Regions from separate parts of the Mesorhizobium sp. BAC0120 genome, predicted to be linked through region 1. Evidence: predicted binding sites of a transcription regulator. Region 1 holds the regulator's gene; each other region holds the start of a gene.
The links. The regulator LexA, encoded in region 1, represses DNA repair genes until DNA is damaged. The targets are predictions, from matches to a motif close to TGTTCNNNNTGTGTTCNG.

Region 1 (3,277 bases):
ACGGCGAGGCGGAGGGTGAGATTGCGGCCGCTCTGATCGCTGGCGTGCGTGCGGGGATTCCCGACGATGTGAACGAGGCACTGCGGCGAACGGGTCTCGCGCACGTGCTGTCAATATCCGGCCTGCATATGGCGATCGTGGCTGGAACGATCATGACAGCGCTTCGTGCCGGCTTCGCGCTGTTTCCGTCCTTTGCATCGCGGCGGCCCGTGAAGAAATACGCTGCCGGCGCAGCCATTCTAGCGCTCGGCATCTATCTCTTCATTTCAGGCTTCTCCGTTGCGGCGGAACGCAGCTTCCTGATGATCGGCATCATGCTTGTCGCGGTGATCTTCGATCGTGCGGCGCTCAGCATGCGCAATCTCGCCATCTCTGCGATCGTCATCATCGCTGTCTCGCCGCACGAAGTCGCCGGGCCCAGTTTCCAAATGTCCTTCGCTGCAACCGCCGCGCTGATCGGTGCCTATACTTCCTGGTCTGAAAGACGACGCGGTCCGCCAGCAATTCGTTCGGACCAAGGCCTGCTCCGGAGTGGCCTGACAAAGATCATCGGTCATGCCGTAGGACTGGCCGCCACATCGCTGGTCGCAGGGACGGCGACGGCAGTATACGGTGCTTACCACTTCCAACGCGTTTCGCCGCTCAGCGTGGTGGCCAATCTTGCGGCCATGCCGATCGTGTCCGCGATCGTCATGCCCTTCGCCGTGTTCGGCATGATTTTGATGCCGTTCGGTCTCGACAAGTGGGCCTTTCTAGTGATGGGCAAGGGACTGACCGCCATGATCGTGATTGCCGAATGGATCTCCGACGTGTCGCCCATCGACGGGGTAGGGCTTGTTCCGGCAAGCGCAGTCGCCGTGCTCACTGCGGCGCTGATCGCCGCGACGGTGTCGACAACTTGGCTCAGGCTCGTTGCCGTGCCCCTGACATTCGCCGGCCTGGCGATCATCATGGAACGCAGTTTGCCCGAAGCTTTGATCTCGGAAGATGCGCGGCTGCTGACAATCCGTACCGACGATGGCGCGCTGGCTGTCAACCGAATGCGCCCGAACGGCTTCACGATCGAGGACTGGCAGCGTGCCCTTGGGAGCGAGGTTCTCACCAAGCCGAAGAACGTGGCGATCGAGGATCCTCGCCAGCTCGCCGAAACCGGCGAGGAAGCTTTCAATTGCGCAGGAAATGTCTGCGTCGCCTATTCGGTCAGTGCGGCGCAGATCGTCCATGTTTCAACCGCTGCCGAGGCACTGCCGTTTTGCGCGATCGCTCAGCTGATCGTCATCGACGACGCTACAGCAGAAAACCCGTGCCTAGAAGCCGGCCCAACCGTGCTCACCAAGCGCGATCTCGCCCGGCGAGGCAGCGCGTCAGTAAGTTTTCAGAGGCGCGCCGGTCAAATGTCCGCGGAAATCGATTTTGCGATCAGCAAGCCGTACCGGCCCTGGCATACCCATCGGGCCTTCGCGCGCGAGGCGCGGGGGCTGGCGCCATATGAGCGGCAGAAGCCGACCGAGGCCGCTGCGCAACCGAAAGCGACGACAGCCAATACGGTCCCAGCCTCTCTTAGAATCGACAATGAAGCAGCCGATGATCCGGCCGCATCGCTCAGTAGCGGCGGATCAGCCCGACCAGCCGGCCCTGCACCTTGACCCGGTCAGGCCCGAAGATCCGCGTCTCGTAGGCTGGGTTGGCGGCTTCGAGCGCGATCGAGGCACCTTTGCGGCGGAAGCGCTTGAGAGTCGCTTCCTCGTCGTCGACCAGCGCAACTACGATATCACCTGGATTGGCCGTGCTGGTGTTGCGGATGATGACGGTATCGCCGTCGAAAATCCCGGCCTCGATCATCGAATCGCCCTTGATCTCCAGCGCGTAGTGCTCGCCGCCGGAGATCATCTCCGGTGGAACCGAGATCGAGTGGGTCTTGTGCTGAATGGCTTCGATCGGCACGCCCGCCGCAATGCGGCCCATCACCGGAATGGAAACGCCGCCCCCTTCGTCGTCATTGCTGGCGATGCGCTGGCGCACCGGCTCAGGCTTGCGGCCGAGACTGCCTTCGATGACACTCGGCGAGAACTTGTTGCGCGCCGGCGCGAGGCCGGGTGCGATCGAGTCCGGGAGCCTCAATACCTCCAGCGCCCTGGCCCGATTGGGAAGCCGGCGAATGAACCCGCGCTCCTCGAGTGCAGTGATCAACCGGTGAATGCCGGATTTCGAGGCAAGGTCGAGAGCCTCTTTCATCTCGTCGAAGGACGGAGGGATGCCGGCCTCCTTGAGCCGCTCGTGAATGAACAGAAGCAGTTCGTGTTGCTTGCGCGTCAGCATTGGCGGCCCCGAGAATCAGAAGCGAAAACAAAACCAGAACAATCACTATATGTTCCAGTTGTGTTCCGCAACCGTTTAAATTTTAATGAATCCGTAAAGGGGACGTTTGCTGTATCCGGTCAACGAAGCTCTATTGCAAGGCTGGTGTCTGCAACCTTCCAGAGCGTCAGACCATCCATCCTTGCAAGTGCTGCTCTCGAACTGCCAGCGCAATCCCGGTCTTCGGGGGGCGGGCGCAGCGGATGGACAGCATACTCAAAGCTGATACAGTGAGCATTCCCGTTGCAGGAGGGGGGCATGCCTGTCACGCTGGATGGGCCGGTCGGCCTGAGGTGGCGCAAGCAGAATGTGACGAACAATCAGCGGGATCAGCAGAAGATCATTGATCTCCTCTGGTCGATCCCGACTGACAAGGGCGGAAAAAAGGGGCTGATCCTCAGCGGAATTACCGTTGCTCCGCCGCTTGCGGGGCCGAATAAATTCTGCCCACAAGTTCTTGCAGATGCGATCTGGGACTTTCAGGTCTTCTGGAAGAGCAGTGGCATCTTTCAGAACATCGACGGCGTTGTCGATCCGAACATGAACACGCTCAAGCAGTTGAACCTGCTGGCGTCCGGCGGCAGTCCGGCCCCTATCCCGCCGAATCCTGCGCCAAAACCAGTCCCGATCGAGGAGTTCGATGATTGGTATGTAACCAATCTTAGCCTAACCGGAGTCAGTGTAGCTGCCCCGATTGGAGGGGGCGCATTTACTGGCCCCATCGTGTTCGAACACCTCGGAACACCACTTGGTCGAGAGAGAGTTCAGGGCAACATGTGGATCGCTGGATTCTCGGCGGGTTTGTCCGGAGGACTTCCAGGCCTGCAGGGCAACTCGATCGCCGCGAAGGTGGTGAAGTTTCTTGCCGACAATAGCGGCTTCTCCATCGGCGACTTGCCGGCAGGAACACGGGGCATTT
Region 2 (3,277 bases), on a different contig from region 1:
CGCCCTTTTCGTCGAAGGTGATCGGCCCGATGACGGTGTTGATCGGCTCGCCGTTCTTCAAGGCCGCAGCAACGGCCGCCGGGTCGTCCGAGCCGGCCCGCTCGATGCCCTGGGCAAAAGCCTGGATCACGGCATAGGTGAAGAGCGTGAAGCCTTCCGGCACGAAGCCGCCCTTCTTGATCGCCTCGACCGCCTCCTTGGCTTCCGGCTTCGACTGCGGGTCGGCCGGGAAGACGAACAGCGTGCCCTCGCCTGCGGGACCGGCAATCTGCCAGAATTCAGGCGTGGCGATGGAATCGGGCATGATCAGCTGGAACTTGAAGCCGGCCTCGGCCGCCTGGCGCAGGATCAGGCCGGCCTCGTTGTGATAGCCGCCAAAGTAAACGACGTCCGCCTTCAGATCCTTCAGCTTGGTCACGAGCGCGGAATAATCCTTCTCGCCCGCATTGATGCCTTCGTAGAGGATCTCTTTCAGGCCGTCCTTGTTCATCGTCGCCTTGACGGCGTCCGCCACGCCCTGTCCGTAAGCGCTCTTGTCGTGCAGGATGACGACGTTCTTGCCAGCATATTTCTTGGCGATCCACGGGCCGATGAAGGCGCCCTGCGCATCATCGCGCGTGTAAAGGCGCATGATCGTCGTCCAGCCGTTCTTGGCCGCATCGTCGGTGAGCAACGGGTTCGACGAGGCCGGGCTCATCATCAGAAAGTTGCTCTCGGCATAGACGGCGGAAGCCGGAATGCTCGAGCCCGAGCAGGCATGGCCGTCAATGAACTTGATGCCATTGGCGACGATGCGGTTCGCCACCGACACTGCCTGCTTGGGATCGCACTGATCGTCCTCGATCGCAAGCTTGATCTGGCGGCCCATGACGCCGCCTTTGGCATTGATCGCGGCGGCCGCGGCTTCGGCCCCGTGCTTGAACTGATCGCCGATTGTGGCGAGCTGTCCCGTCATCGGGCCCACGACCGCAAAAGTGATGTCGTCGGCAAGGGCCGCCGTCGCGCCGAGCGCCCAGCTCAGCAGCGCCGCGCCCAAAACTGTTTTCATTCTCATTGTAGTTTCCTCCATGGTCAGCACGTCATCCGATTCCATAATCGACGTGCTTCGGCAATGCCATCTCCGCGTAGCAGTCCGGCAGTGCCAGTCACTCTGGCGCAGATAGGCCATGAGATGAATGAGCAAATAGAAAGCCGCGCCGGCTTTGTTCCTGCCGGTCGCGGCTTTTTTGTCGGCACCGTCCCCCAGGCATCCCATGCCCGATCCGTGCCATGCCCTTGCGCCAGCGTGTTGGAGCACGTCCGGCGGAAGGAACTCACTTCTCAGTGCATCGTCATCCATTCGCGCGCTTCGCGGAGCGCCCGGGCGATCTCCGCCTTGGTCATCGACGCCGAAAGCTCCGCGCGCAGTTCGGCGGCGCGGGCCGAGCCCTTGATAGCCGCGATGTTGAACCATTTGTGCGCGGCGACAATGTCGGTCTCGCAGTCGCGACCCGTCGCATACATCATGCCGAGCTCCAAAAGGATGTCGGCCTGAGCATTCGAACCGATCGAGCCGATGCCTGCTTCAAGAATTTCAAAACGTGCCATTTTTCGTCCCCTGTCACTCTCCTGAGAGGCGTTTCTTTGTCCCCGAAACGCTCCCGTCCGATGGTTCAGGAGGATGAGGCGGAGCCTTGAATCCGCCGTTAAATGGCTTGCTTAATTTGCCGAAAACAAAGCTAAAACAATGGGTAAACGCGAGAAACCATTAACGATACGGATGCCGGATTTACCGACACTTCGCCGAAAATGATCGGAAAATTCTGGCCCCTGATATCAACTCCTTGCTTACCAAGAATCGCGTGAGGTTCGAGGAAACGGGCGTTCAGGGCGACGTCAGATAGTACAGCGCCGCCGAGGAGGCCGCGCCTCCAATCACGCAGGGCAGGCCCAGAGCGGCCTGGCCGGTCGCGGCCGCGGCGACGCATCCCAAAGAGATCACGCCCTGACCGATCTTGCCCCACAAAGCCATATCACGTTTGTTGCCTGGGCCCAGGCGCTTGAGGTCCTCCATCCGGGCGAGCGCGGTCCTGCGCAGCTCCGAGGTCTCTGCCGTCTCGGCGGCTTCGATCGTCTCGGACAGCTGCTTCAGGGTCTTCTCATCCGTCTGCTGCACCCGCAGCCCCTTGAGAAATCCGAGCACCCTGGTGTCACGCGACGCGTTCATCGCGAGCGTGTACTTGGCCATGCTGCCAATTGTCAGCTTCTCGACATTGTCGCGCTCGTCCGCCCAGGGCAGCATCCTGATCATGCGTTCGAGGGGCCAGGAACCTCGGGTGGCGAAATAATAGCCCCAGTAGACGTCGAGCATCTCCGGACGCTCGTCGAGAGCAACCTGCTTCTCCTTGTCCTTCCCGGAGAACCAGTTGGCGGGATTGAAGCGGTCGCTCCACGATGTCTTCTCTTCGGTGACGCGAGTGGCCGGCGTCGGCAGCTTGCCATCGAGATAACGCTGCGCCATCAGTTCGCGGGTCGGCATCTTCGGCGCGAACCGGGTCATGAGCCCCGGCCAGTCGGGATGGCCGGAATAGGCGATGGCGCGGACAATTGCCCAGTAATCGGCCGGGCGAATGACGAGCAGTTTTTGGACCGTGGCGTCGGCCTTCTCAGGTCTGGAGGCGATCATCCCAGCCATGAAGCCTACATACATACCCGCTGCCTCCGGATCGCTCAGCACGCCGATGTTACTCGCCTTCTTCATGACCGATGGTGCACGGGCAAAATCGCGCTTCGGATCGTATGCGTTCATCCAGGCGAGCACGTCCTGCTTGGTTTGGATCGGCTGTGCCGCGCGCGCCATGCCCGCGGCCATCAGCACCGCCATGAGTGCAACGCAAAAACTACGCATATTCCACTTCGCGCACTCAGCGCGCCCCTCACATCCTGATCGTCGAGAGCTCAGGACGACTAGGGATCAGGGGCATGGGACAATTTCGAGACGGGCCAGCGGCCTTTTTGGGGCTCAAAAACTCGGGGAACAGTGGGCCTGACTTCGCGTTCCCCCTCAAAAGGGCAAGTCATGGCAAGAGCAATAATTCTCGGAGTCCTGGTCGCGGCGTCAACCTTGGGTTCGGCCTTCTCTGCCGACATGGTCGTGGGACGTTGGAGGACGAAGCCTGGCGACACGGCTGCCATATCCAATTGCGGCAGGGCCCTCTGCATCAGTCTGAAGGACGGCCGCTATGCCGGGCAGCAGATCGGCAGGATGACGCCCAGAGGCGACGGCACATACGTCGGC
Region 3 (3,277 bases), on a different contig from region 1:
CCGGCCTGGCGCCGCTCTTCCTCGCGTTGACCCGCGGCATGAACCGCGAGGAGCGGACACAAGTCTCGGTCCGGGCAAGCACCATCGGTTTCGGCGTGCTGGCGCTTTTTGCGGTGGCAGGCGCGGCGATCCTCACCGTGCTCGGCATAACGCTGCCGGCGTTTCGCGTGGCCGGCGGCCTGCTGCTCTTCTTTATCGCCTTCGAGATGGTGTTCGAGCGCCGCCAGGACAGGAAAGAGAAGAGCGCGGGCGTAGCGATAACCAAGGACTTCATCCACGACATCGCCGCCTTCCCGCTCGCCATTCCGCTGATTGCGGGCCCTGGCGCGATCTCGGCGACCGTGCTTTTGTCAGGCTCCTTCCAGGGCCTCGCCGCCAAGAGCGCATTGGTCGGCATCATCCTGGTCTGCCTCATCCTGACCTATCTGGTTTTCGTGCTCTCCGAGCGCATCGACCGCTTCCTCGGCCACACAGGCCGCTCGATCCTCACCCGCCTGCTCGGCGTGCTGCTCGCAGCGCTCGCGGTACAGTTCGTCGCCGATGGAATTCACGCGCTGGTCATGGCGGGCGCTGCCGTGCCGGCGGCGTTGACGCCATGAACGATCAAGCTCCGCGGCCCGGCGCAGGCCCGCTCACCCTCAGCGCCGAACCCGTGATCTTTGTTACCGACATAGAAGCATCCTGCGACTTCTACGCTGCGAAGCTCGGCTTCTCCATCGCCTTCACCTACGGCAATCCGCCATTCTTCGGGCAGGTCCAACGAGACGGCGCGAAGCTCAACCTCCGGCGAGTCAAGGCACCAGTTATCGAACCGCAACTGCGCGACACCGAGGACCTATTATCTGCTGTTATTACACTCGACGACGCCAAGCCGCTGTTTCTTGAATACCAAAGAAGCGGCGCCGAATTCCATCAGGCGCTCAGAACCGAGCCATGGGGCGCCCGCACATTCGTCGTGCGCGACCTCGATGGTAACCTGATCCTCTTCGCAGGGAATGGCGGCTAGCGCCTGCTGTTTTTAGGCTGGCGCTGCCCCTCACCCTTACCCTCTCCCCGTAAGAACGGAGAGAGGGGGTGGCAACGTCTCAGAATCCCCTCTCCCCGTTGTTCACGGGAAGAGGGTAAGGGTAAGGGTGAGGGGCAGCGCCGGCGCCTGGCGATTGCAGAACGCTCTGGCTTCGAGAGGATGTCACCGGGTGCCAACATCGTCCCACGTTTCTGATTAGAAAGCTTCTTCCAGCGACCTCTATCTCGCGCCAAAGCCGATCAGAACGGGATCTCGTCGTCCAGCTCGCGCGAGAAGCCACCGCCTCCGCCGTTGCGGTTGTTGTTGCCGCCGCGATCATTCGGTCCCGACTGGCCGAAATCTGAGGAGCGTCCGCCACCGGAATAGCCGACCTGCGCGTCGCCGCCCTGACCGCGGGTGTCGAGCATCTGCAGCTCGCCGCGGAACTTCTGCAGCACGACTTCCGTCGTGTAGCGATCCTGGCCGTTCTGGTCCTGCCATTTGCGGGTCTGCAGCTGGCCTTCGATATAAACCTTCGCGCCCTTCTTCAGGTACTGCTCGGCAACCTTGGCGAGATTGTCGTTGAAGATCACGACACTGTGCCACTCGGTCCTGTCCTTGCGCTCGCCGGAGTTCTTGTCGCGCCAGGTCTCCGTGGTGGCGACCCTGAGATTGACGACCGGATCGCCCGAGTTCAGCCGCCTGATCTCGGGATCCGCCCCGAGATTACCGATCAGAATGACCTTGTTCACGCTACCCGCCATGATACTTCTCCGCGCTCGTCCGAAACCGTCGTCAAGTCGAAGGGCGAACTGTAGCCGATCGGCACACTCCTTGCCGCGCCCTCGTGGATTTTCTCTGCCCTGTCCACAGTTAGTTTGTTCTTATTTTGTTCTAAGCCATCGCTTGGTGACATGCAAGCGTCATTTAGGCATTTGCGGCTGAATTTCACGCCTTCTGCTCATCTACGCTCGCCGCAGGCAGTGCATGACGCCGCGCTCGCTCGATGGCTCATGTTGGTGGGCGGCCTCGCTCCCGCGCTCTCAACGCAATGAAGATGCCGGACGACATCGAACTTCGCGCATGGCTACGGGGTCATTTCCGGCTATGCTGCAGTGATGAAACGCAGCTGGCCGACGCTACCCCGATCCGTACTGCTGGCCTGCCTCGTCGGAGTGGCGAGTGGAACAGCATCTGCCGATCAGAAGCCAGCTGCATCCTCAAAGCTGCCGGGCGTCGACGCCAAATCCCGTATCGTCCGCTCCGCGCAACCCCTAGCCGAGCCGGAGCCGGAGACGGTCCAGTCACGCCCGCCGTCAGCCCCCGGCCAATGGGACGTCACAGTGTCCGGGACCGTCACGACAGACATTACTACCGGCGGCCTGCCCGTCCCGCGGCATTGATCCAAGTCGCTTCCGCTGTAGGCAAAAGAATGTCTGGCAAAAGAATGGCCCTGCCGCTTTGTCTAGCGCGCAGGGCCTTTCGGGATTTTGATCCTTAATGTTCCGGTCGTATCCGACCGGTTTTCTTCGGATACCTACCGGCTTACGCCGCGATCCGACTCTTAGTCTCTTCGATGTGGATGATAACGACTGGCTAGTCTGCCGAGCGCTCAGGCACTAAAACCGGCCGCGGCCCCGCCTTTATGCAGAGCCGATGCAGACTGGTCCGGTGGATTCATGCTCCACTCCTTGTCTGGTTGCTCCAATGCCTGTTTCGACCACCGCGATGCCCACGACATCTCGTGAGCGGCATTACGCCTCGCGGGCGATCGAAAAGACAGTTATAATTTTGGCACTCTGGCAATAGCCGTCAACCCATAACCGGTTCACGAATGTGAAATGTGATCGCCGCAGGCGATTTACCTGCAGCAGGCGAAGCTTCGCGCCCGCTGAGGATCAGCTGGAGCTCTGTGTCGACGCGTTCTCCGCCTGACGCTCCTGCTGACACGACGTTGTCAGGGGAGAGTGTTTCCGTTGCGTTCTTCTCTCGACATATTGCGGCGACCCACTACATTTGGGCGACCGACAGGCCCTGGCCCCGCCACGCGCCGATTCGCTTAGCTCCTATTTTCGCATTATGGATGGTCATGGCCGACCACAAGTTCATCTCCATTCGCGGCGCCCGCGAACACAATCTGAAGAATGTCGATCTCGACCTGCCGCGTGACTCGCTGATCGTCATGACGGGCCTGTCGGGGTCCGGCAAGTCGTCGCTCGCTTTCGACACCATCTATGCGGAGGGCCAGCGGCGCTATGTCGAGAGCCTGTC

Region 2: SAZ10_RS05220 (sel1 repeat family protein) is a predicted target of LexA. The motif match lies at 1,709-1,726, and genes of this name have one in related genera.
Region 3: SAZ10_RS06195 (single-stranded DNA-binding protein) is a predicted target of LexA. The motif match lies at 1,886-1,903, and genes of this name have one in related genera.

The regions. Positions count from the first base shown of each region.
Region 1 covers NZ_JAWRCU010000005.1:160,445-163,721, forward strand. The annotation lists gene SAZ10_RS13780 (ComEC/Rec2 family competence protein) at 1-1,646, shown strand, start outside; gene lexA (transcriptional repressor LexA) at 1,603-2,319, opposite strand; gene SAZ10_RS13790 (hypothetical protein) at 2,617-3,277, shown strand, end outside.
Region 2 covers NZ_JAWRCU010000002.1:369,211-372,487, reverse strand. The annotation lists gene SAZ10_RS05225 (ABC transporter substrate-binding protein) at 1-1,054, opposite strand, end outside; gene SAZ10_RS05220 (sel1 repeat family protein) at 1,321-1,587, opposite strand; gene SAZ10_RS05215 (hypothetical protein) at 1,865-2,863, opposite strand; gene SAZ10_RS05210 (DUF2147 domain-containing protein) at 3,059-3,277, shown strand, end outside.
Region 3 covers NZ_JAWRCU010000002.1:569,844-573,120, reverse strand. The annotation lists gene SAZ10_RS06205 (MarC family protein) at 1-599, shown strand, start outside; gene SAZ10_RS06200 (VOC family protein) at 596-1,006, shown strand; gene SAZ10_RS06195 (single-stranded DNA-binding protein) at 1,267-1,770, opposite strand; gene uvrA (excinuclease ABC subunit UvrA) at 3,096-3,277, shown strand, end outside.